DNA from 4 places in the Enterococcus sp. AZ126 genome. Region 3 is predicted to be linked to each of the others. Evidence: riboswitches for the same ligand, from Rfam matches in the RefSeq annotation. Region 3 holds a riboswitch; each other region holds the start of a gene.
What was found. Region 3 has a riboswitch for magnesium ahead of IGI43_RS14500 (LCP family protein). Riboswitches for the same ligand answer to the same signal wherever they lie in the genome.

Region 1 (6,004 bases), 2.2 Mb from region 3:
AAATGACCCCCGAATGTTTGCTCATCGTCTATAAAGTGCAGATGAAAATCTGCTGCTGCAACGCCTTGAAACAACTCTGGCGTGAAAAAACCAACGATAGTTCCTGTAGTATTTTTTTTACTAAATTCGGGTTGCTCCTTAGATGCTTCAACTAGTCTTTTATATGGTTTTTCTTGTTTAGCCATTGCTCGAATACAGACGTCTTTAAACGTCCCATGTATTTTGATTGCGTGAAAAAGATTTTCACTTCTCAAGTGTTTACGAATCAGCTTAATGATTTGTGCGCTGTTTGCTTCACTAGTCACAGGTATAGAAAAAGATGGTCTAAACATTGTCACTGCGGCATATGGAGTCTTTTGTTCCTCATCTAGATCGATCAAAGCACCATCTTCTCTTCCTTGATAGGCTCTTCCATTTAAAATGATCAATTCTCCATCTAAACCTGATAAAGTACCAATCCCAAAATCCCCTTTTTTTAAAATGTTTGCGATTGTCTCAGTCCCATCCATCAAACCTGCCATTAATGCACCCAACGTTCCATGCTGATATAAGACTGCTTCTTCTGTCATTGTTATCCCCTTTCTGTAAAACTGATCTTGTAAAATTGTTTTATAAGCATTTCACTCTTTTTTTAATCGATTGAGATTACAATCATAGTTAAAACTTCTGCATATCTCACAAAATCGACTGGTAAAAGTTCATATCAGAAACACGATGCTTTAATACTTAGTAAATTTATCTCTATTCGCTTCAAAAATGTAACTAGATTGATCATTTATCAACTTTTTTCACCATAATTCCAGCACCTTTTCTGCTTCATTCCACGTTGTGTCACATTCATTTTGAAAACAGATTACATTACGTTTCATCACTCATAAAAATAGAATATTCGTAAAAAATTTAAATAAAAACATTATCTTTTTGATACAGTTTTCAACTCTGTATTATTTTTTATTATAGCACGCCTACTATTTTTTTGTTTACTCATTTGTCTGACACCCATAAGTGAAGATTTAGCTGAAACAATCGTTCCTCTATTCTTTATTTCTATTAACTTTTTTCTTTATATTTAAGAAAGAGTAAAGAATATAGATAGATGTATTTTTTTGGCATATTCACTTTTGTAGCGTGAAACCTCTAGACGATGGGATTTCTAGTTTAAAATAAAAAAAGTCATTATAAAAAAAGCATATTATAAAAAAATTAATATTTATCTCATTGACTTCATTAGAGATATTTACTATATTTAAGACGATCTGAATAACTTGTTAGGTGAGGCTCCTATGGAAACACAGGCTACTGCTCAAAAATGTCGAAAGACAGGAATGGGTAGGACAGGAATTGTCGAATTAAGGCTTTTCACAAAGTAGCTAAAAGCTCTGCTTTTTACGTTTCATAGTGCTAAAACTCAACGATGAGAATGATAAAAGGCTCTTTTTTGTGCTGAAATCAATCCCCTTCGCTGAGTTATTCTAAGCGGAGGTTTTTTGTTTTTGTAAATAATGTTGACAGGATTCTTACTCTTTAAAGGCGGAGAGACAAATCAAAGAAGGACTGTTTTCTTCATTTTATATTATCGATCGTGAAGATTCTTCTTTTATTTTGTGCCTGTTGTTATCCATTATTTTTTAGTCAAAATACCCTTTTTATCCCCCATCTAAATCAATTCCTAATGCCAAGCTTTATTTGATGATCAATTAAAATGATTAGCGAGGAATAAAAATGAAAACAGGAATGAAATTTTTAGTTTGTATACTTCTTTTGGTTCTCTTGATTATTATAGGAGTCGGCAGTTATACAGCAATCAGCTTTCATAATGGGAAAAAAATGGCTCAATCACAGGTAAACAAGAACAAGAATAATGATTTTTCTGGTGATCAGCAGACGAATATGAAAGAAATCACGATTATGATCATAGGTGATGACGGTCGAGAAGATGATGAAGATGGGGGACGCGCTGATACCTTAATGGTCGCCCACTATAACAGTGAAACAAAGCAACCCATATTAATATCAATTATGAGAGATTCTTATGTTTCAATACCGGGACATGGTTTGGAAAAAATCAATGCAGCCTATGCATATGGTGGAGCAGAATTAACGAGAAAAGTGCTTAATGACTCGTTTGGATTACCAATCAATTATTATATTTCAGCTGATTTTAATAATTTCATCCAACTGATCAATGAACTGTATCCAAAAGGCGTTGAAATCGATGCAGAAAAAGAGATCAATTTAGACAATGTCGATATAAAAAAAGGCAAGCAAATCATGGATGGCAACACATTGTTACAATATGCTCGTTTTCGAATGGACGAAGAGGGCGATTTTGGTCGCGTAAGAAGACAGCAACAAGTCATGGATGCTTTGGCTAAACAGTCCAAAGATGCTTTACCTCTAGCACAACTTCCAAAAATTGCTGGTGAAGCTGTTGGCTATTTGGATACAAACATACCTACTAACGTACTTATAGACTTAGCAAAAGATTTTCTTAAAGGGAATGTAAAAAATCTTGAAACATTATCTGTACCAGTTAAAGGGAGCTGGGCATTTAATGACTACACTGATGCCGGAAGTGTATTGGAAGTCGATGAGAAACTAAATGAAGAAGCGATTCATAAATTCTTGAATGATGGAGAAAGTCAATGAAACAAGTAAAGAGATTATCCAAACTTCATTACTTAGATTTTTATATTTTGATCCCTTATTTTATCTTATGTGTCGTAGGCATATTAATGGTCTATAGTTCCAGCTCTTACCAATTATTAGACAGTGATCTTGGAACTTCTAGTAAAGCAATCAAACAAATGATCTCTTTTATTTTTAGTTTAGTTTGCATGAGTATTGTGTATCGAATTAATTTGTCTGTTCTTCGTAAACCTAAAATCATGTATTTCATATTGGCACTTACTTTCCTTTCCATCATTGCCTTGCCGTTCATTGGAACGACAGTTGGTGGCGCAAAACGTTGGATCAACCTAGGCGTACTTTTGTTTCAACCTTCTGAGTTAGTTCCTTTAGTCATGATTTTATACTTGGCTGCAAACTTATCAAAAAATGATACCTTGGTTCCCTTTACGTTTAAAGACCATAAGCGATCGCTATTAGTCTCACTTTGCTTTATCCTTTTTGTCGCATTACAACCAAATATCGCAGGCGCTTCAATGATTTTCATACTTGTACTAGCCTTATTTTTATTTAGCGGTCTGTCTCCATTATTTACGTCACTGGCTTTAGTTGGCTTCATTGCGGCGAAACGGTTAGGAACTGTTCTTTTATTGTCGATTCCCACTAATTGGATGCCTCAAAAATTCAGCTATTTGGTGACAAGATTCGAAGTAATGCAAAATCCTTTCATCGACCCAACAGGGAAAGGATTCCAAACATCAAATGCTTACTATGCAATGCATAATGGCGGTTTTTGGGGATTAGGATTAGGAAATAGTATTCAGAAAAAAGGATTTCTTCCTGCCGCTGATACAGATTTCATCTTTGCAATTTGTATAGAAGAATTAGGATTGATTCTTTCTATCGGTATCTTATTTGCCGTTTTCTTTATTGTTGCTCGTTTATTCTTACTTGCAATAAAATCAAAAAATCTTTACTACTCTTATCTCTACCTTGGTTGTGGTATGTTGCTTTTACTTCAAGTGTCTGTAAATGTGGGCAGCCTGTTGGGTTACATTCCGATGACTGGACTTACCTTCCCTTTCATCAGCTACGGAGGCTCTAGTTTGTTAATACTAAGTATTACTTTAGGCATCGCTCTTAATGCACGCGCAACTGAGATCAGAGAAACTTATGAGCCGCAAGGAGGGATTTCATGAGAAAAGCATTACCTGCAAAAAGTGAACCAGTAAACTATGCCCTCCTCTTACCTGTTTTTCTTTTGATAATTATAGGATTTGTTGCACAGTATGGTGCTTTTCATGCTGATCCTGCTGTAGAATCTGTTATGCCTTTATTGAAAAAACAATTTTTATGGACTCTTTTAGGATTAGCGACAATGTTCACCACGATGTTTATTCCTATAAAATATTTATGGAAATTTACGCCAACGCTATATGGTTTATCCCTTTTTTTGATGGGATTACTGGTAAAATTTCACGATCCCGTTATGGCGGCGGCTACAGGAACAAAACGTTGGATTCGGCTGGGACCATTTTCATTTCAACCCTCTGAATTTATGAAACTTGGTTATATTTTGATGTTGGCCTATATTGTCACAAGAAGAAGACAACGCTCTGAAAGTCCATCAACTTTAAAAGAAGATTTTCGTTTATTGGGTGAATTATCCCTTGTCAGCCTCCCTGTCTTCGGATTGATGTTTTATCAAAAAGATTTTGGAACAAGTTTAGTTTTTATTTCGATTTTCCTTGGGGTAATCCTTGTATCTGGCTGTTCTTGGAAAATTTTGACGGTTGGTTTTGGGACTTTAGGTGTGCTTGGCGTCAGTGGTATTTTATTGGTTTTAACGGAGCGAGGACAAAAAATGCTTACCTATCTTCATTTCCAACCCTACCAATTCAATCGCATCCATGCTTGGCTTAATCCTTTTGAATATGCAGATTCGATTTCGTTTCAACAAGCAAGAGGTTTGACCGCAATCGGTTCTGGTGAAATGGTTGGACAAGGTCTGACAAATCTACAAGTCTATGTGCCTGTTCGAGAGTCAGATATGATTTTTACTGTAATTGGTGAAGCTTTCGGTTTTGTCGGGACCTGCGCATTGATTCTTTTGTTTTTTTACTTAATTTATCAAATGTTGATTTGTACATTAAATGCAAAACGTGAATTTTATGCCTATATTACGACTGGTGTGATCATGTATTTCTTGTTTCATATCCTTGAAAATATAGGGTCTAATATTGGATTGCTTCCATTGACGGGCATTCCTTTGCCTTTTATCAGTCAAGGCGGTACAGCTTATTTAGCTAATTTTATTGGCGTTGGGCTGATTCTTTCGATGTATTACCAGAAAGAAAAAGACTAGAGTATTCTTTTATTCATATTATGATCGGATTTGGACAGAAGTATTTAACCGTTAAAGTTATTAGGACTTCGCTTCTGTTCCCACCGTTTATCTGAAATCCATGTGAGTGAGATGTAACTGAAACAGTTATGTCCCACTCACATTATTTATTTTTAACTAAAATTCGAATAATGGAAATTCTTTTATCAGTATTCATAGAATATGCTCGTTATTAAAAAATTTTATAGAATAAATATATGATTAAAATGCACGTCCCATATTGTAAAGCTGTCAAAACTACAGCAAAAAGAACTCTTTTCTTATTTGGTCTTGTTTGCTCGATAGATGTGTAAATTAGTCGAATTAATTGAAGACTATAAATAGCCAGCGCAATAAATAAAATAGCAGGAGTTTTTACTGAAAAGAAGTAATTCAAGACACAGTAACTAGCTTGTGTTATTAATCCAACATAGAGCCAGCTGATTTCTTTCGACTTTGACACTGCTAACACCCCATTTTTTAAAGTAAATTTAGCATAAAAAAAGACGATTGATTTTATAAAACACTAAACTTGATGCCTACACTAGACCGAGACAAGCATATATAGACTATCTAACAAGGAACAGACTTTTTCTACCACATATCCTAATATAGAGCCCGAAATAAAACTGATCTGTGGTTTTGTTTCGGGCTCTTCAAATCCAGAATCTTTCATTATTTATCTCCCCAATCTTTTCAATAAAGAAAAAATAAATACTAAGAAATTCGAAACAAATGCTGGATCAGGAAAAATGATCAATGATCTGATTCTTTAGATTTAAGCTTTTTCTTGCGGACCTCTTTCGCCAATTTCTCAATGATAAATATCGCTGGGATTTGAGTGGTAACATCAGATTGGTCTATTTTTTCAATAGAAATATAATAAGGAATATTTATATCTGCTAAGCGAGCAATTGTTGATTTACTGTTATTTGTAACGGAAATTATTGAACTATCTGATAAATTTAAATGATTCAGGTACGTAATTATTTC
Region 2 (6,004 bases), 2.3 Mb from region 3:
ACCTATATAGATTGTTTTGGTATCTTTGCTTGGATATTGCTCTTTTGTCAAACGAATTTCGGTCAAAAGACTTTGGATATACTCATCTACTGGCTGACCTTCTAAAAAAACTTTATTGAAATCACAATAATAACAAATGTGTTCACAAAAAGGGATATGTATATATGCTGAAATGCTCGTTGTATCATTTTTCACTGTTTTTATTCCTCCAATTTGAAAGTCCTCTACTCTATTATATCTGTATATAAAAGACCCACTTCATCTTACCATATTCAATCATATAATGTTCTAATTTGATTCAATAAATTCACTATTTAATGTACAAAAAAAAGACACCTTGGTTCATTCCTAGAATCCAAAGTGTCCTAAAATTTCCGATTAAAGTAACTCTTGATATTTTTTCATATATATTTTTTTGATTACCGTTACTAAAAGTAAATACGCAATGATCGTTGGTATTAAATAGAAAAAGTAATTTCCTGGTAAAGGTGCAAATCCAATCGTTGCGCCTAAATTGGTAAATGGTAAAATTGTACCGCCTAAAATTCCAATTGAAGTGACCAGTGTCAATATACCTGATGCTCTACTTTGAAGGAACGGGATCTTTGGTGTTCTTAAAACGTGAAGCACCAACATTTGTGACCATAAAGATTCAATGAACCAACCTGCATGGAAAATCGCAATAAACAATAATTGCTTATCTGCTGTTAATGAGAAAAAGCTGCCACCCAAAATTGTTGGACAAATTATGAAATACATAAATAGATAAGTGACAATATCAAAAATAGAACTGGTCGGTCCAAACCATCTCATGAAAGAACCAATTGATTTTGCTTCCCATTTTTTTGGTTTTTCCACATATTCTGCATCGACATTATCCCAAGGTACAGACATACATGATGTATCATAAATTAAGTTTAAGAAAAGAGATTGAATCGGCGCAACTGGTAAAAAAGGTAAGAAGATGCTTGCTGGAATAACAGAAAATACATTACCAAAATTGGAGCTTGCAGTCATTTTGATATATTTCATGGTATTGCTAAATACTCTACGACCTGATATAATTCCTTGCTCTAAAACCATCAAATCCTTTTGTAATAAAATAACATCTGCCGATTCTTTTGCAATATCAACGGCCGTATCTACAGAAATGCCTACATCTGATACTTTCATGGCTCCAGCATCATTAATACCATCTCCCATAAATCCAACTGTTTGATCATTTTTTTTCAATGCTTTTACGATTTTTGTTTTTTGGTCTGGCGTTACTTTCGTAAAGATATTGTATTCAGTAACGATTTTTTCTAATTCAACTTCAGATAACTTACCTATTGCTGAACCATTGATCATTCTTTCAGTTCCCAGACCAACCTCTTTACAGACTGAACGTGTGACTAATTCATTATCTCCAGTTAAAATTTTTACAGAAACACCATTGTTTTTCAATGCTTTGATTGCCGCTGCCGCTGTTTCTTTTGGAGGGTCTAAGAATGCTAAATATCCTTGTAAAACCAACTCTTTCTCGTCTTCTACAGAATAATCATCTAGTTGATTATTGACTTTTTTATCAGCAATGGCCAATACTCGTAAGCCATCTTCATTTAATTCTTTGACTGTTTTTAGTACTTGTTTTTTTATCTCTTGCGTGAGTGGAATAATATTTCCCTGCTGGTTAATGTAAGAGCATGCTTGCAGCATCTCTTCTACTGCTCCTTTGGTGATTAATAGGCTTCGATTGGATCTTCTATCTTTAACAACCACACTCATTCTTCTACGATTAAAATCAAAAGGAATTTCATCTATTTTAAAATAATCTTCTTCGTCAATGGATAATTCTTTCGATGCTGCTTCAATAATCGCTTTATCAATCAAATTTCGTAAACCTGTCTGAAAGAAACTATTCAAAAACGCAGAATGCAATATTTCATGATCCTCTTGACATGAAGTGTTGTAATGGTACTCAAGAATAACCTTATCTTGCGTTAGTGTGCCCGTCTTATCCGTACACAGAATATCCATAGCGCCAAAATTTTGAATCGCATTGACGTTTTTCATGATCGTTCCTTCTTTGGCCATATCTCTAGAGCCTTTGACTAAATTTGTGGTAACGATCATCGGCAGCATTTCTGGAGTAAGCCCTACAGCAGTTGCGATTGCAAACATCAGCGCTTCACTCCAATTGCCTTTGGTTATTCCGTTTATCAAAAATACTGCTGGCGTGATGACCATCATAAAGCGGATCAATAACCAGGTGGTTTTATTTACGCCTATTTCAAAACTCGTTTTTTTATCATCATCTGCTACATCTTGTGCTATTTTTCCAAATAATGTATCATCGCCCACACGAACAACTACACCAATCCCGCTACCACTCACAACATTGCTCCCTAAAAATAGTAGGTTTTCAAAATCCGTTTGACTGTTCCTTGTGGTCACGACATTTTTAACTTTCTTTTCAACTGGAAAACTTTCTCCTGTCATTGCAGATTGAGAAACAAACAAATCCTTGGCATGGATCAAGCGGAGGTCTGCTGGAATCATGTCGCCAGCTGAGAGCTTCACTAAATCACCACAAACAACTTCGTCCATCGGGATTTCCATTTCTTTATTTTCTCTAGTAACAGTTGCAGTAATCTGAATCATATTTTGCAGTTTGCTGACCGCATTACTCGATTTTACTGATTGGACTAATGTCATCGTGCCACTTAATAAAACCATGATCAACATGATCAAGACACCCACAAGATCTTTTTCACTTGGTTCCGCGTACACATATTCAGTAAAAAACGAGATAGTTGCAAGTATCATCAATACTACAGTGAACGGAGTGACATAAGATTTTATCACCGTATAAACCAATGATTTCTTTTTATCATCAGTGATTTTGTTTACACCAAATTGCTCTTTTGAGCGTTTTATTTCTCTAGCTTTTAAACCTTCCCACGAGGATGAAAAATTTTCCAGTACTTTATCAATCGATAGATTAGCTAATTTCTGATACGCTTTTTCATGGATCATGTTCTTCATTTCTTTTTGCATCTAGATTATCCTCTTTTCTTTTAGTTGAGTTTCGCTTTATCGAACTATCTTCCGATATGATAACCACATCCTTTCCACACAAAAAGAGCGCACTGAAAACTCAGCGCACTTCGCCATGAGTCTTCACATTCGTTGAGTTTTGGCACTATACAACGTAAAAAGCCTAAGCTTTTAGCTACCTTAAGAAAAGCCTTAATTCGACAGTTCCTGTTCTACCCATTGGCGTCTCTCGACATTTTTGGGCAGTAGCCTATGTTTGTATAGGAGCCTCACCTAACAAGAAGAATTACATCATCAGTTTAATGAATTATTATTTTTTTTGATAGACAAAAAAAGGAATAACGGTATAAGAATAAACAGATAGCCTATTGACTCATCTTTTTTTGTGATGACTTTACGAACGAAGATTTAAACTTCGTTTGTAGAAAATCCATCCTTCTTTTTACAAAAAAACTTAGCCTTAAAGAATCCGAATAAACGATAGATGCAGAAGTAACTCCTTCGAAAATAAGTTGAAATTCACAAAAAGGAATAGCACTATAAGTAAATCGTAATGGCTTAGATTTATCTTCAAGACTATAATAAATATGAATAAACGCTTATGTGCCAACCTCAACATATAAGCGATCGTTCGTCATTTTTATCAGAAGGTAATATCCTGATAGAAGCCTCTTCAATTGGTCTGCTACCAATTAAAGAGGCTCTTTTCCTGATTAATCCATAATAATTTATACTTGTTTTGAAAGTTCAATAATATACTATTAATTTTTTATATATTTTTTCTAAAAAAGAACTATTTTAACTAAAATTATTTTATCTTGTATATGATTAGAGTTTTTTTCACTCAAGTGAAGGAGATGAACGAATGAAATTAAAACATCTAGATTATTTTTTAGAACTATGTAAATACAAAAATTTTACAAAAACCTCAGAGGAATTAGGTATTTCTCAACCTTATTTGAGTACTCATATTCGTGAATTAGAATTAGAACTAAATGCTCGATTGATAACAAGAGGCCACAATACCAATGAATTAACGCCAGAAGGATTTGTTTTAAAAACAAGAGGAGAAACGATTTTTCAGGAATTTGAAATGGCTATTAAAGAAATAAACTTACTGGTTCATACTGGAGAGACTGCAAAGATTAAAATTGGGACTAATTTAGCTGACACTGATTATTTGATTGCTAAATTACTAACAGAATTCCGTAACTATTACCCGACTGTTTCACTTGAGTATAGTTATTACGAAAATTTAGAAGATGTGCTTGAAAAAAACGAAATAGATATCGCAATTGGTATTCTATCTGAAACAAACACGAAAATAATAAGTGATTTGATATTCTCTGAATCCTATGTCGTCTTTACGAGTAATAACAATCAACTGGCCCATTTGAATGAAATATCAGCCGATCATTTGAAACAAATTCCTTTGATAAACTATTCGAAACAGATTTACGAAAAAAAAATAATCAGTTCATGGATTGAAACGAACTATCCACAGCTTAAAGATAATCGATATTATGAACTCCCTTCGACAATTTCAATATTAAACTTAGTTGATCAGGATTTTGGGGTAGCATTCCTCCCATACTCGCTAACAGAATCGCTTCCTCGTTATTTGAATGTTGCTTCTGTTGAAATGCTTGAAGCACCTTTTAGAAATATTTCTATCGGCTATTCTAGAAATACTTCACTGTCAAAAACACACAAACATCTAATTGAACAGCTTCAATATATCTTTTAATTTGCCTTTTGAAAGGAGTCAATGGTCATGGAATTAACGCATCTGAACTATTTTTTATCTCTCTGCGAAGAAAAACAATTCACGAGAGCTAGTAATAAGTTGAATATTTCGCAAGCTGCTCTAAGCAAGCAAATAAAAAATCTTGAAGACGAAATTGGAACAGCTTTATTTTTTAGAAACAGTGGAGAATGTCAACTTACACCTGCTGGAAAAATATTAGAAGCGCATTGTTGGCGTATCAAACAAGAAATGTCCTATATTTGCGAAGAAATTAATGATCTTTCTACCACAAAAAAAACTGCCAAGCCAACCTTAAATGTTGCTCTTTTTTTAAATGATCTAGAATTTAAATTAATGGATATTCTTTCTTCTTTATTTCGTGAGTATGAAGAGTTAAAAGTAAATACCATAATTTCAGATAACATCTTCAAGTCACTGGAAACAATGGAATGCGATATTGGAATTGGTCCTTCTGTAAAAAAAGTCCCCGCTGAAATAAATGAACTAATTATTTATTCAAATGAATACAATATTATTGTACGAAAAGGACATCCAGTCTTAAACAATAAAACACTCACTTTGGACTTATTCGACAACTATCCTTTTGTTTTTTTCAAAGAAAATTTTCTTGAAACAAAAACTATTTATAATTGGATGGCAATAAATCTTCCGAAAAGATCTCAAGAATATGATATTCAAGTTGATACGACTGAATTGATTCTTTACATTGTAAACAATACGGACACATTTTCTATCGTTCCACAATATTTAGAATGTCATTTAGATGATTTCAATATTGCATCCATCAATCATGAAACCCTCCCAATTAGAGCGATGTCTATTTATTATCTTAAAAATAAATACATGAACCCTCAGCTAAAACAAGTGTTGTCTTCATTTACCAATACTTCATTTTAATGACTACTACAAACAAATCAAAAAAACTCTAAATATAGACGGAAATTCATAAAAATCTAGATAATAGTTTTTATAAATTTCCGCATACTCCTCAAAGCTAAACACTGTTTTCAACTAATTGATCAGAAATTTAAGGGATTATCATTTTAAAAAACAAATTTGTGTTGCTTAATTATAATCTGTAGTTAGATTGTTTATTCCTAAAGCCTCCATCTTCTTAAACTCGCTTTGTGGAACCCCCCATAAATTAACAGACAATCCTTTACTTTGCGCTTTAGCTATCAGATCTGCTCGATCAAC
Region 3 (6,004 bases):
GTGCTATTACTTTTGGTATAATATGTAAAGAAACAAAAAGAAGGGAAAGGATTTGGAACAATGAAAAAAGCAACGATCACTAAAACGGTTAATTTATTAGACGGAGGCTGTAATGCCTGCGGGATTATTGAGGACGAAAATTACACGTTGACAATAGATGAGCAAAAGATCCCCATAGAATCATTGACAGTCAATGCACTTATAACAGCGATTGTTTTAAAGAATGGTTATAAACGAGAGTATCAGATGGATGTGATCGATGATTATACGATGTATAAAAAAAATGATCATCAAGTCACGCTTAAAGAAGAATATGATTTTCTGACGTATTCAAATGATACAATTAAAATTGAAACCAAAGATCAAATCAGGGATGAGAAAGAATTAGTGAAGATAGTTAATCAAATCTTATCCACTCTTTTTTATGTAGAAGAATTGGATTTTAGTTTATAGAAAATTATACAAAACATACTGAGATTACAGGGTATGTTTTTCATTATTCTATTTGAAAAATTTCTAACATTCCAATTTTTTCAAATCGTTCTTGTGAGTCGGAAGGATTTTCGTTTTGATCACAGACTAATAGTTTGAAATCCTCTGTTTTTGGGATACGTTTGAATGTTTCACTATCAATGAAGAGAATCAGCTGCTGGCAAAGCCATTCAAGAACAGTTTCTATATCTTGTTCGTCCTCCACCCAATCGTCAAATAAATGGAGAGAAGCAAACTGTTGTGTCTCATCCCAATCGCTTGAATTGTATTTTATTTCTTCTAATTGTGATTTACTATGGCCTTTATTCGTATAATAGCTTGTTGTTTCTTGCCAAAGTTCCACAGTATTAAAGCAAAGATTGATTTCACCTTCTTCATGAATATTGCAGTTTAAAGCAAATGCGTAGAATGTTTCATCAGAATGATCTAATAAAAAGTTTTCGATGCTGTCTGTTAAAAAGTTGAAAAAGAATTCTTGTTGTTTTTCTAAAAAGTGTTCCATTTGTTCCCTCCAGGTATTCTGTCTTTTAAACATTGAAACAGATATCACTGGGAAAGTCTATCTAAAGTTGATTTTTATAGAGAAATCATTATTTTTTAAGAAAATGTAAAGATTCTTTATTCGAAAATGGTTGTCTTTATCGCCTTTTTCCATTGTAAGAGCGACTACAAAGTGATTTTTTTAATAACAGCGTTACGACTTTGATTAATTTATCCAAAATTTCATTTGACTTTGTGATACGATACGCTTATAGTTTATACTGAATTAAATACTTGTTAGGTGAGGCTCCTATATAAACACAAGCTACTGCTCAAAAATGTCGAAAGACAGGTATGGGTAGGACAAATTTCGTCGAATTAAGGCGTTTTTCAAAGTAGCTAAAAGTAATGCTTTTTACGTTATATAGTGCTAAAACTCAACGAAGAGAAGATATAGATACGTTGGAAATCCATGACCAGTGTCATGTGCTTAGTCCCTATAATCTAATCCCTTCGCTGAGTATTCTTAGTGAGGGATTTTTTCTTTTTACTCAAGAGCTACCCAGTTTCATAAGCGATACTCTAATTGGAAACAAGCCATTCAATTTTAAGTTTAGAAAGGAACAAATAATGAAAAAATCTGTGAAAATAGTGACGATTACCTTACTATCGATTCTTCTTGTGATTGTAAGTGCAGCCTGCTATGCTGCAGTCTCATTCCAAGCAGCAAAAGAAAAAAGTGAATCAAAACTTCCTACAATAAATAAAAATTTTACTGGTGATGAACAAACGAGTGATAAAGAGCTGACGGTTATGGTCATAGGAAATGATTCGAGGGATGATGATGAAGATCAAGGACGTTCAGATACGTTGATGGTGGCGCACTATGATGGAAAATCAAAACAGCCTAAATTGATATCGATCATGAGAGACAGTTATGTAACATTTCCTGATGGCGGACAAGATAAAATAAATGCAGCGTACGCATATGGTGGCGCGCAAATGACAAAAGATGTGCTGAAAACGAACTTTGATTTGCCAATCAATTATTATGTTGTTATGGATTTTAAAGAGTTTAGTGATATCATTGATGAACTTTATCCAAAAGGAGTTAAGATCGATTCTGAAAAAGATATTAATTTGGATGGTGTGGATATTCCTAAAGGAGAACAAACATTGCACGGAAATAGCTTATTGCAATACGCTCGTTTTAGAATGGATGAAGAAGGCGATTTTGGACGTATCAGACGTCAGCAACAAGTGATGGATGCATTAATCGCACAGTCTAAAGATTTGATTCCAATTTGGGAATTACCTCAAGTAGCTGGTAAGATGGTAGGGAAAATCGATACAAATGTACCAACTAGTTTATTGATTGATTTAGCGAAGGATTTCCTTACTGGAAAGGTAAAACCTTTAGAATCACTATCTGTTCCTGTCGAAGATTCATGGAACTTTAATGATTATACTGAATCAGGAAGCGTAATCGAACTGGATGAACAAAAAAATGCTGAAGCGATCAAAGCGTTTTTGAAAGCCAATTAAAACTTGATTATATAAATAAAATAACCTGTCTATTCTCTTTTAGAGGAGTGTATGGGTTATTTTTTTAGTACAAAAAAAATTAGTGTATTTCTATACGAATGGACAAGGCTTGTGCTATGCTTTAAGCAAACGTTTTATTCATTTAGAAGGAAGGTTTTACTGTGAAAGTTGTGATCATTGGTGCGTCATTTGCTGGAGTATCAGCTGCTTTGGCTATCAGAAAAAAATACCCTACTGCTAAAATTTATTTAATAGAGAAGCAGCAAACAATTGGTTACCTACCTGGTGGCATCAATCTTTACTTTAATGAAGCGATCGATCCTATCGAAAAGGCTCAGTTTATGTCAGAACAACATCTAATAGATCGTGATATTTGTTTGATGTTGAATTCAAAAGTGGTTAGTATGGATTCAAAACAACATATCATTAAATATGAAAAGAAAAAATCTGAATTTTTAATGTCTTTTGATAAACTGATATTGGCAACGGGTTCTAGTCAATGGTCGCAAAAGATTCTAGGAAGTGATTCGGAAAAGGTTTTAAAATATAAATTCTTACCTGGCGTTTTTAACGCAATCGAACGTTTGAAAAATAGTGATAAAGTAGCGTTGATCGGCGGTGGTCAAATTGGTGGAGAAGCTGCAGATACCTTGCTAAAAAAAGGAAAAGAAGTGCATCTCTTTGAACGTATGGACTATTTATTGTTTAAGTATTTTGATGAAGAGATGATCCAGCCTGTGCAAGCTGAAATGGTCTCTCGCGGTGTTGTTTTCCATTTTGATGAGACCGTTGAAAAAGTAACAGACACAAAAGCAGGACTTCTAATCGAAACAAAAAAGTCTCAACTATTATGTGACAGTGCTATTTTTGCAATGAATGTTCGGCCAAATTTAGATTATTTAGATGAAAATATTCAGACTCACACAGATCATACTGTGTTTGTAAATGAGTATTTACAGACATCTCAAGCAGATATTTTTGCAATCGGCGACTGCATCCAAGTACCCTATAGCTTATCGAAGGAATCCTTTTACATCCCACTGGTGAATAATGCTGTGAGAACAGGATTAGTTGTAGCTCAAAATCTGGTGGAGCCTACTACGCCATTTACTGGGTCGATTCGCACGATTGGGACAAAACTTGTTGATTATTATGTAGCAAGCACGGGTTTGACTGAAGCGGAAGGATCATTTCATGAACAGTCAATTTCTGTCGCCCATGTTCAGCAAAAAAGTTCTTTGTCTTCAGGATGTGAAAAAATTTGCGGAAAAATTATTTTTGAAAAAGAAAGCCATAAAATTCTAGGCGCACAGCTAGTTTCAAAAGCTGATATCTTAGAGAAAATCAATACCTTAGCGCTAGGAGTTCAAATGGGGCAGACGCTTGAGGAATTTTATCAAAAAGACTTTTTATATCATCCTTATTATTCTAATGTGATCGAGATCACGAATCAGCTAGGTTTTGAAGGTCTATGGAGCGTCGCAAATGAAAATTGAAGGATTGCTGGATAAAAAAGAAGCGAGAGAAGTTAGGATTTTAAAGAAAGTCATTTTAGCTGGCGGTCGTATTAAAGATACTGAATTAATTGATTATTTAGGCGTTTCAAAGGCTTCTTTTGAAAGTGATTTAAAGGAGCTAAGTTATTACTTGAAGCCTTATGATCAAGATTGTACGTTATTTTATGATGGACGATGGTTGGCCATTCAGATGTCGGATCAGTTTTCGATTAATAAAGTGTTAGATGACTATATTCGAGCATCAATCAAGTTTCAGTTGATCGATTATTTATTTCGTTATCGTGAATTTACTATTGCCCAATTGACGACTAAATTTATGATCAGTGAGTCTTCGTTATTTCGAAAAATCAAAGAACTGAATCAACTATTAAAAGAATTTGCTCTGAAAATTAGCAATGGTCAATTAAAAGGGGAAGAAATCCAAATCCGCTATTTTTATTTTCAAATTTATTGGTTTTTAACACCCTATGAGAACCATCAAGAGAAAACACTAACAGTTCAAAATTCGAGGATCATCGAGGCATTGGAAAAAGCGTTGGCTCTTTCTTTTGAAGAACATAGTAAATTAAAAATCAGTTTATGGTTGACAATAAGTAAGAAAAGAGTTTCGGTTCAACCAAAAATGTTTAAAGAATTATATCGCAAGAGTCAGGTGTATGAACAAGATCCTTTTTTCAAAACATTACGTTCGTTTGTTTTACGTTTTTTTAGTCGGTATCCACTTGAAATTGATGAAGAAGAAAGTCTACTGCATTTTATTTTTTTGATGAGTATGTCTGTTTTTTCGGAATCGGATTTTGCTGAGTATAATTTGATTCGAGGGAGACGTACACCTACATCATTAGCTGATACGTTTGTTTTGGAACATGTGATCTTATATTATCGTCCGCAAAAATTTTTCCCTGAATTGGAAAAGAAGATTCTATATTATTTTTCACAGATCCATAGTCGATTGTATTTTTTTAAAGGTGAACTGGAATTGTTCGATCGTGAGAATATTTGGCAAAAGGAACAAAATCTTTCTAGTCATCAACTGGCGGATTTTTCTCGTGTGCTTTTAGAGAAAAGTTTAGACTGTTTTGGGCAACGTTATGAAACGAACAATAGCTTATATGAATGGTCGCTTGTAAAATATCTCAGTGTGTTGGCAATCATTGATTTTGAAATTGTTGGTGAAACGCGAATTGGGATTGATTTGAAGATGGACCATTTATATAAAGAGGTAATGACACAGGTCTTAGTCTTGAGTTTGAAAAATTTGAATGGGTTAATGATCGAACCTTATAATCCCAAAAAAACGTATGATTTGATGATCACAAATGTTATGAGAGCAAATGCTTATCGTGCTGTCAAAGAGGTTTATGTTTTATCAGAATTGGGTTCAGCTTATGATATTAATCAAATTAGAATGAAGATCCGGGAACTACATAAGGAAAGATGAATTAAATAAAAAGGTCCAAAAGTAAAATGAGAGTTGTTTTTCTTTGGGTCTTTTTTTGTTGTCAGAACAAGATTTTATCGAAAAACTTTCAATTATTTTTGAATTTAAAAAAAAGATGACGTTTTTCTGAAATGATTTACGATTATTATAAACACATAAGATATAAAGCGTTTACAAAGAAAACTGTTAATTCTCGAAAAATGATAAAAATGCAGTGAGATGAAAAATACCTCAGTCCATTTTTTATTTTCCTGTCGAGGTTAAATGACCCGTTACGCTTTTAAAACAAGGAGGAAACGACAATGGCAGAACAAAAGTACATTATGGCAATCGATCAAGGAACAACGAGTTCAAGAGCAATTATTTTTGATAAAAAAGGCACTAACATCGGTAGTTCTCAAAAAGAATTTACGCAAATTTTTCCTAAAGCAGGTTGGGTCGAGCATAATGCAAATGAAATTTGGAATTCAGTTCAATCCGTTATCGCAGGTGCTTTGATCGAATCGAGTGTCAAACCTTCAGATATTGT
Region 4 (6,004 bases), 2.5 Mb from region 3:
ACCTTGAATTTTCATTACATTGATGTCACCTATGTACCGACAGAAGCGCTTATCGCTAAACAAAAAGAAGATGAAATTCGTAAACGAGTTCGTGCTATGGATATGCCAAAAGATGTACGAGAAGCCAGCTTAAATAGATTTGATACAGCATCTCAAGGTCGAGCACAGGCGATGGCAGAGACGATGAAATTTTTAAATGAATACACGTCGAATCCAAAAGAATTTCACAAAGGACTTTATCTTCAAGGAACCTTTGGAGTTGGAAAATCATTCCTATTAGGTGCGATTGCTAATAGCTTAGCTGAACGTGGTTTTATTACAACAATCGTTCATTTCCCAACATTTACAGTTGAAATGAAACAAGCAATTGGGAAAGATATGGTTGGTCCAAAACTTGATGCTGTCAAGAAATCACCCGTTTTGATGATCGATGATCTTGGTGCAGAATCGATGACTTCATGGATTCGCGATGATGTGTTAAGTGTTATTTTACAATATCGAATGCAAGAGCAATTAGTGACCTTCTTTTCATCAAATCTTGATTTAAAAGACCTAGAAAAACATTTATCCGTGACTCAACGAGGTGAGCAAGAACCTTTAAAAGCGCGTCGAATCATGGAACGTATTCGATATTTAGCACAAGAAATTACAATGTCTGGAAACGATCGAAGAAATGGATAGAGGAATATTACTGATTATCCTCTCTCCAGGTTTTTAGTGAGGTTGGAACAGAAGTGTTTAACTCTTATTTCCGAAGTTTTTACTTCTGTTCCCACCGTTTATTCAGATTTTTTAAGGCTAGGACCTAACTCGTAGAGCTATGTCCTAGCCTTTCATTTTTTTTATTTTTATTAAGTATACATGATGAGGATGGACGATTGTAGATTCTATCGCTTATAATAAAGTATCAATTTTTGGAGGACGTAACATGAAAAAAATCGCAATAGCAGTTTTAACTGTATTTACGCTGATTTCTTTAGGAGCTTGCGCACAAAATAAAAAAGATTCGTCAAAAGGAAGTGAAGAAACAGCAATGAGCAGCCAAAAAGATCAAGTGATTGATGAAACGCTGAATACTAAAGACAAAGACGAAACGCAATCAATATTTACCGCAGTTTTAGTTGAAGATGCTACGAAAAATGAAACGGTGGACAAATCGATTCGATTCGTTTTAAAAGACGTCGAAGTGGTTGAAGACCCAGAAAAAATAATTAATATGATGAAAAATGATGGCGTTATTTTAAATGTACCAAAGGAACAATTGGCTGATGGCCTCACAGAAAGTGAGTTTAAAGCTGGGGATACTATTCAATTTACTTTAGCTGGCTTACCTGCGATGACGATGTCGATTCCACCTCAAGTCGCTGGAAATTCAGTCGTGAATGTCGAAAAAAAATAATAAATTTAAAAAATAATCAATGTTGATAAATAGTGCAGCTGCACGTTTGTAACATTGGTTATTTTATTTTTGTTAGAAAAATGAATAAAATGCTATTGACATTTGTTTTAAAACGGTGGTATAGTTTCATCTGTAAGTTAATTAAATAGATTTGTTAGGTGAGGCTCCTATACAAACACAGGCTACTGCCCAAAAACATCGAGAGATGCCAATGGGTAGAACAGGGATTGTCGATTACAAGGCTTTTCATAAGGTAGCTAAAAGCTCTGCTTTTTACGTTGTATAGTGCCAAAACTCAACGACTAGATCATACAGGCTTTTTTTTGTGCGCTTATTTATGACCTTCCGCTGAGTTTTTGGCGGAAGGTTTTTTGCTTTAAATCACTACGACTGTTGGAAAAGCAGAGTAGAGGATGAACGGTACTTGCTAAAAAGCAATATGTCCGCGAAAAACCAATCACCGATAAACGAATCTAGGGAAGGAGCAAACCAATGAATTTTTAATCAATATTATCGCTAGTATATTTGCTGGAATGATCATTGGCGTAGAAAGACAGTGGCGAAAAAAACTAGCTGGAATGAGAACAATGACGTTAGTAACGTTTGGCTCAAGTCAATTCGTTTCATTATCCGGTTTAATTCAAGATGACAGCAGTCCGACGCGAATTGCGGCTCAAGTCGTAAGTGGTATAGGTTTTCTTGCTGGGGGTGTGATTTTACGAGAAGGATTTAGTGTGACTGGGATCAATACTGCAGCAACTTTATGGTGTTCCGCAGCAGTCGGAAGTTTGATTGGCGCGGGATTTGTGATCGAAGGGGTGATCTGTTCTATTGTTTTAATGTTAGTCAATATTTTATTAAGAAACCTATCATTCAAAATGGATGACTTAACTGTTCAAAGACAAGAAGAACAAGCCGATTCGATTCATTACCTATCAGTGATTACTAGTAATACAAGTGAAGTGATGCTTAGAACAGAAATTATTCAGTTATTGGATAATTATTGCCTAACCTTTACAAAATTTTCTTGTACTGATTTGGCTGGTAAAAAAGTAAGGCTATTTTTAGAAATCGAAGCTGCAAGAAATGGGACGCTCGCAGTGAATACAATTATTTCCGAATTATCCCAACTATCAGAAGTCATAGAAATTAATCAAATGAGCAATTAAAAGAACGGAGGAATTATCATGGTAAAACAGTGACTGTCAAAATTATCGATTGGAACAGTGAAGAATATTGGAAAGGAATTTTATTAAGAAATAAGTTCCTCAAAACGAGCGCGGGGAAAGAATGGATCAAAGAATTACCTGTAAATGAAGAGCAGGATATCCATATGGCTGCATTGATTGATGGAAAAGTTGTAGGAACCTTACTTCTTTTTAAAAGCAGCAAGGCAATAGCGCAAATTAAACAAGTGGCGATAGATGATCAGTATCAAGGATTTGGTATCGGAAAACAATTACTTGAATTTGCAGAAAAAATCGCGGATCTTATGAATTTTCAATCAGTATTTTTAACCGGCCGTAAACAAGCTTGGGGATTTTATACTCATTTAGGGTATCAAAGCATTGGCTATGCATACTCGGAGGGACAAGTGGTCTTGAAAAAATTTGAGAAAATAATTTATACCCAAAATGACCGACTAAGGGTTGAAATCATCAAAAATATAATGCTAAAGGAGATGGAAACAAATGGATGACAGTAGTCAGATGTTCAAGGACTTATGCAAAAAGAAATCTGTTGAAGAAAATATGTTTATTATTGTCTATTTGTTTCTAAGGCAAACAAGCAAGATTCTCCTGTAACAGATTCTCTTTTTCCATCAGTCCGATTCCTAAAATAGATAAAAATCATGAAATTTCAGATGACGGATTCTCGTATAAAACACTTGAAATTTCTTCGATCAGCGTTTTGGAAAGAAGGAGAATTATATGGATAAAAAAGTAGTATTAAATAGAAAAAATAACCAATCATATGAGTATTTTGCACGAAACTCGGTAGAGAATATATTGACATTTTTTAAATCCTCAAAAGTAGGATTGACGAATCAGCAAGCAGTATTATCAAGAGAGACATTTGGCGAAAATACCATCACTTACGGTAAAAAAACACCGTTATTCGTTGAAATAATAAAAGCTTATTTTACACCATTTACAATTGTTTTGATTGCTTTAGCTATTATCTCGTTTGTAACAGATTATGTCATTGCCCCACCTGCTGATCGTGACCTTGTCGGTGTAATGATCATTATAGCAATGGTTTTGATCAGTGGCACCATGACGTTATTTCAATCAGTCAAATCAAATCAAGCAGCAGAAAAATTAAATAACATGGTGCAAATAACAGCTACTGTTGTTCGTAGAAAAAAACAACTTGAACTTCCAATCGAAGAAGTGGTTTGTGGAGATATTATAAAATTATCTGCAGGTGATATGATTCCAGCTGATATTCGTTTAACTAAAACAAAAGATTTGTTTGTTTCTCAATCTGCCATGACAGGTGAAAGTTACCCAGTTGAAAAAAGAGCTGACTATAAATTGAATACGAATAGTGCAGAAACTGAATACGAAAATATTGTGTTCATGGGTAGTAATGTAATCAGTGGTAGTGCAGAAGGAATCGTTATTTCTGTGGGGGATGATACACTTTTTGGAAAAGTAGCCCAAGATGTATCTGATAAAAATCCTCAAACAAATTTTGATGTCGGCATCAGCAAAACGTCTTGGTTGTTGATTCGATTTATGTTGGTAATGGCGCCAGCAGTATTTTTGATCAATGGTTTGACGAAAGGTGACTGGTTTGAAGCATTTCTTTTCGGTTTATCTGTCGCTGTTGGCTTGACGCCTGAAATGCTTCCGATGATCGTAACGACAAATCTTGTCAAAGGTGCTTCAAGCATGGCCAAAAAAGGAACGATCATCAAAAATTTAAATGCAATTCAAAATTTTGGTGCAATCGATATTTTATGTACAGATAAGACAGGAACATTGACGCAAGACAAAATTATCCTAGAGTATCATTTAGACTGCGATGGCAAAGAAGATCGCCGAGTATTGCGCCATGCCTTTTTCAATAGTTATTATCAAACGGGCCTGAAAAATTTAATGGATGTAGCGATTATTGATGCAGCAAAATCGGAATTGTCGATTGATCCTTCTAAGTACACAAAAGTAGATGAAATTCCTTTTGATTTTAAGCGACGTCGCATGAGTGTTGTGATTGAAGACGAATCTGGTAAAACGCAAATGATCACAAAAGGTGCGGTAGAAGAGATGTTGGAAATTTCCAAGTATGTCGACTATCAAGGAACAGTTACCCTCTTAACGGAAAACCTTAAAAAAGAAATTTTGAAAACCGTTGAAGAATTAAACGAAGATGGTTTACGTGTATTAGCTGTATCTCAAAAAACAAATCCGGCTACAATTGATGAGTTTTCTGTTTCAGATGAAAATGAAATGGTTTTGATTGGGTATCTTGCGTTTCTTGATCCACCAAAAGAGACAACCAAAGCGGCGTTAGAAGCATTAAAAAATCATGGTGTGGATGTCAAAGTATTGACAGGAGATAATGCTTTAGTGACAAAATCAGTTTGCAAACAAGTAGGATTAGCGAATGAAGAATTGATCACAGGAAATGAAATCGCGCGAATGAATGATTTTGAACTGAAGATCATTGCAGAAAAATACAATATTTTCGTGAAGCTGACTCCTCAACAAAAAACGCGCATCGTTCAAGTTTTAAGAGAGGCTGGGCATACTGTTGGGTTTATGGGAGACGGAATCAATGATGCACCAGCAATGAAAGAAGCCGATGTTGGTATTTCTGTTGATACAGCAGTCGATATCGCAAAAGAATCTGCCGATGTTATTTTATTAGAAAAAGACTTAATGGTGTTGGAGCGTGGATTATTAGCTGGTAGAACGACTTTTGGAAATGTCATGAAGTATGTCAAAATGACGGCAAGTTCTAATTTTGGTAATATGTTTTCAGTTGTTGTTGCGAGTATCTTTTTACCGTTTTTGCCAATGTTACCACTGCAATTACTCTTTTTGAATTTGATTTATGATATTTCATGTATGTCGATACCGTGGGATCATGTAGATGATGAGTATTTGGAACAGCCCAAGAAATGGGATGCTTCAAAAATAGGTTCGTTTATGAAGTGGTTAGGACCGACTAGTTCAGTCTTTGATATTACCACCTATTTATTAATGTACTTTGTTATTTGTCCTCAATTGGTAGGCGGAAATTATCATGATCTGGGACCGGAACAACAAGCTGCTTTCATTGCGATTTTTCACGCAGGCTGGTTTATAGAATCACTTTGGTCACAAACTTTGGTGATTCATACGTTGCGGACGCCTAAAATTCCATTTTTACAAAGTCGAGCATCCTTTATTTTGACGACCATCACATCGTTAGGGATCGCAGTTGGTACAGTTTTACCATTTACAAGTTTTGGTCAAAGCTTAGGTTTGGCTGAACTACCTCTAAACTATTTTGCTTGGTTAGGATTGACAGTATTTTTATATTTATTCTTGGTAATGATCGTAAAAAAATTCTATGTAAAACGATTTGGAGAATTACTATAAAATCAATTAAAAG

Region 1: it holds a riboswitch for magnesium, as region 3 does, so the genes downstream of both, IGI43_RS04125 (LCP family protein) here and IGI43_RS14500 (LCP family protein) in region 3, are expected to answer to the same signal.
Region 2: it holds a riboswitch for magnesium, as region 3 does, so the genes downstream of both, mgtA (magnesium-translocating P-type ATPase) here and IGI43_RS14500 (LCP family protein) in region 3, are expected to answer to the same signal.
Region 4: it holds a riboswitch for magnesium, as region 3 does, so the genes downstream of both, IGI43_RS02795 (MgtC/SapB family protein) here and IGI43_RS14500 (LCP family protein) in region 3, are expected to answer to the same signal.

What each region holds. Positions count from the first base shown of each region.
Region 1 is NZ_JBIOSB010000001.1:836,752-842,755, forward strand. Features, by position in the region: gene budA (acetolactate decarboxylase) at 1-569, opposite strand, end outside; M-box (ykoK) riboswitch at 1,258-1,427, shown strand; gene IGI43_RS04125 (LCP family protein) at 1,723-2,649, shown strand; gene IGI43_RS04130 (FtsW/RodA/SpoVE family cell cycle protein) at 2,646-3,827, shown strand; gene IGI43_RS04135 (FtsW/RodA/SpoVE family cell cycle protein) at 3,824-4,993, shown strand; partial or broken gene IGI43_RS04140 (MurR/RpiR family transcriptional regulator) at 5,768-6,004, opposite strand, start outside.
Region 2 is NZ_JBIOSB010000001.1:818,359-824,362, forward strand. Features, by position in the region: gene hemW (radical SAM family heme chaperone HemW) at 1-195, opposite strand, end outside; gene mgtA (magnesium-translocating P-type ATPase) at 379-3,039, opposite strand; M-box (ykoK) riboswitch at 3,157-3,327, opposite strand; gene IGI43_RS04055 (LysR family transcriptional regulator) at 3,905-4,786, shown strand; gene IGI43_RS04060 (LysR family transcriptional regulator) at 4,814-5,704, shown strand; gene IGI43_RS04065 (glycerophosphodiester phosphodiesterase family protein) at 5,873-6,004, opposite strand, start outside.
Region 3 is NZ_JBIOSB010000001.1:3,084,899-3,090,902, forward strand. Features, by position in the region: gene IGI43_RS14490 (DUF4809 family protein) at 61-453, shown strand; gene IGI43_RS14495 (DUF4303 domain-containing protein) at 497-994, opposite strand; M-box (ykoK) riboswitch at 1,259-1,427, shown strand; gene IGI43_RS14500 (LCP family protein) at 1,603-2,517, shown strand; gene IGI43_RS14505 (FAD-dependent oxidoreductase) at 2,679-4,013, shown strand; gene IGI43_RS14510 (helix-turn-helix domain-containing protein) at 4,003-5,475, shown strand; gene glpK (glycerol kinase GlpK) at 5,778-6,004, shown strand, end outside.
Region 4 is NZ_JBIOSB010000001.1:569,862-575,865, reverse strand. Features, by position in the region: gene dnaI (primosomal protein DnaI) at 1-681, shown strand, start outside; gene IGI43_RS02800 (hypothetical protein) at 929-1,399, shown strand; M-box (ykoK) riboswitch at 1,543-1,713, shown strand; gene IGI43_RS02795 (MgtC/SapB family protein) at 1,903-2,568, shown strand; gene IGI43_RS02790 (GNAT family N-acetyltransferase) at 2,598-3,098, shown strand; gene mgtA (magnesium-translocating P-type ATPase) at 3,331-5,991, shown strand.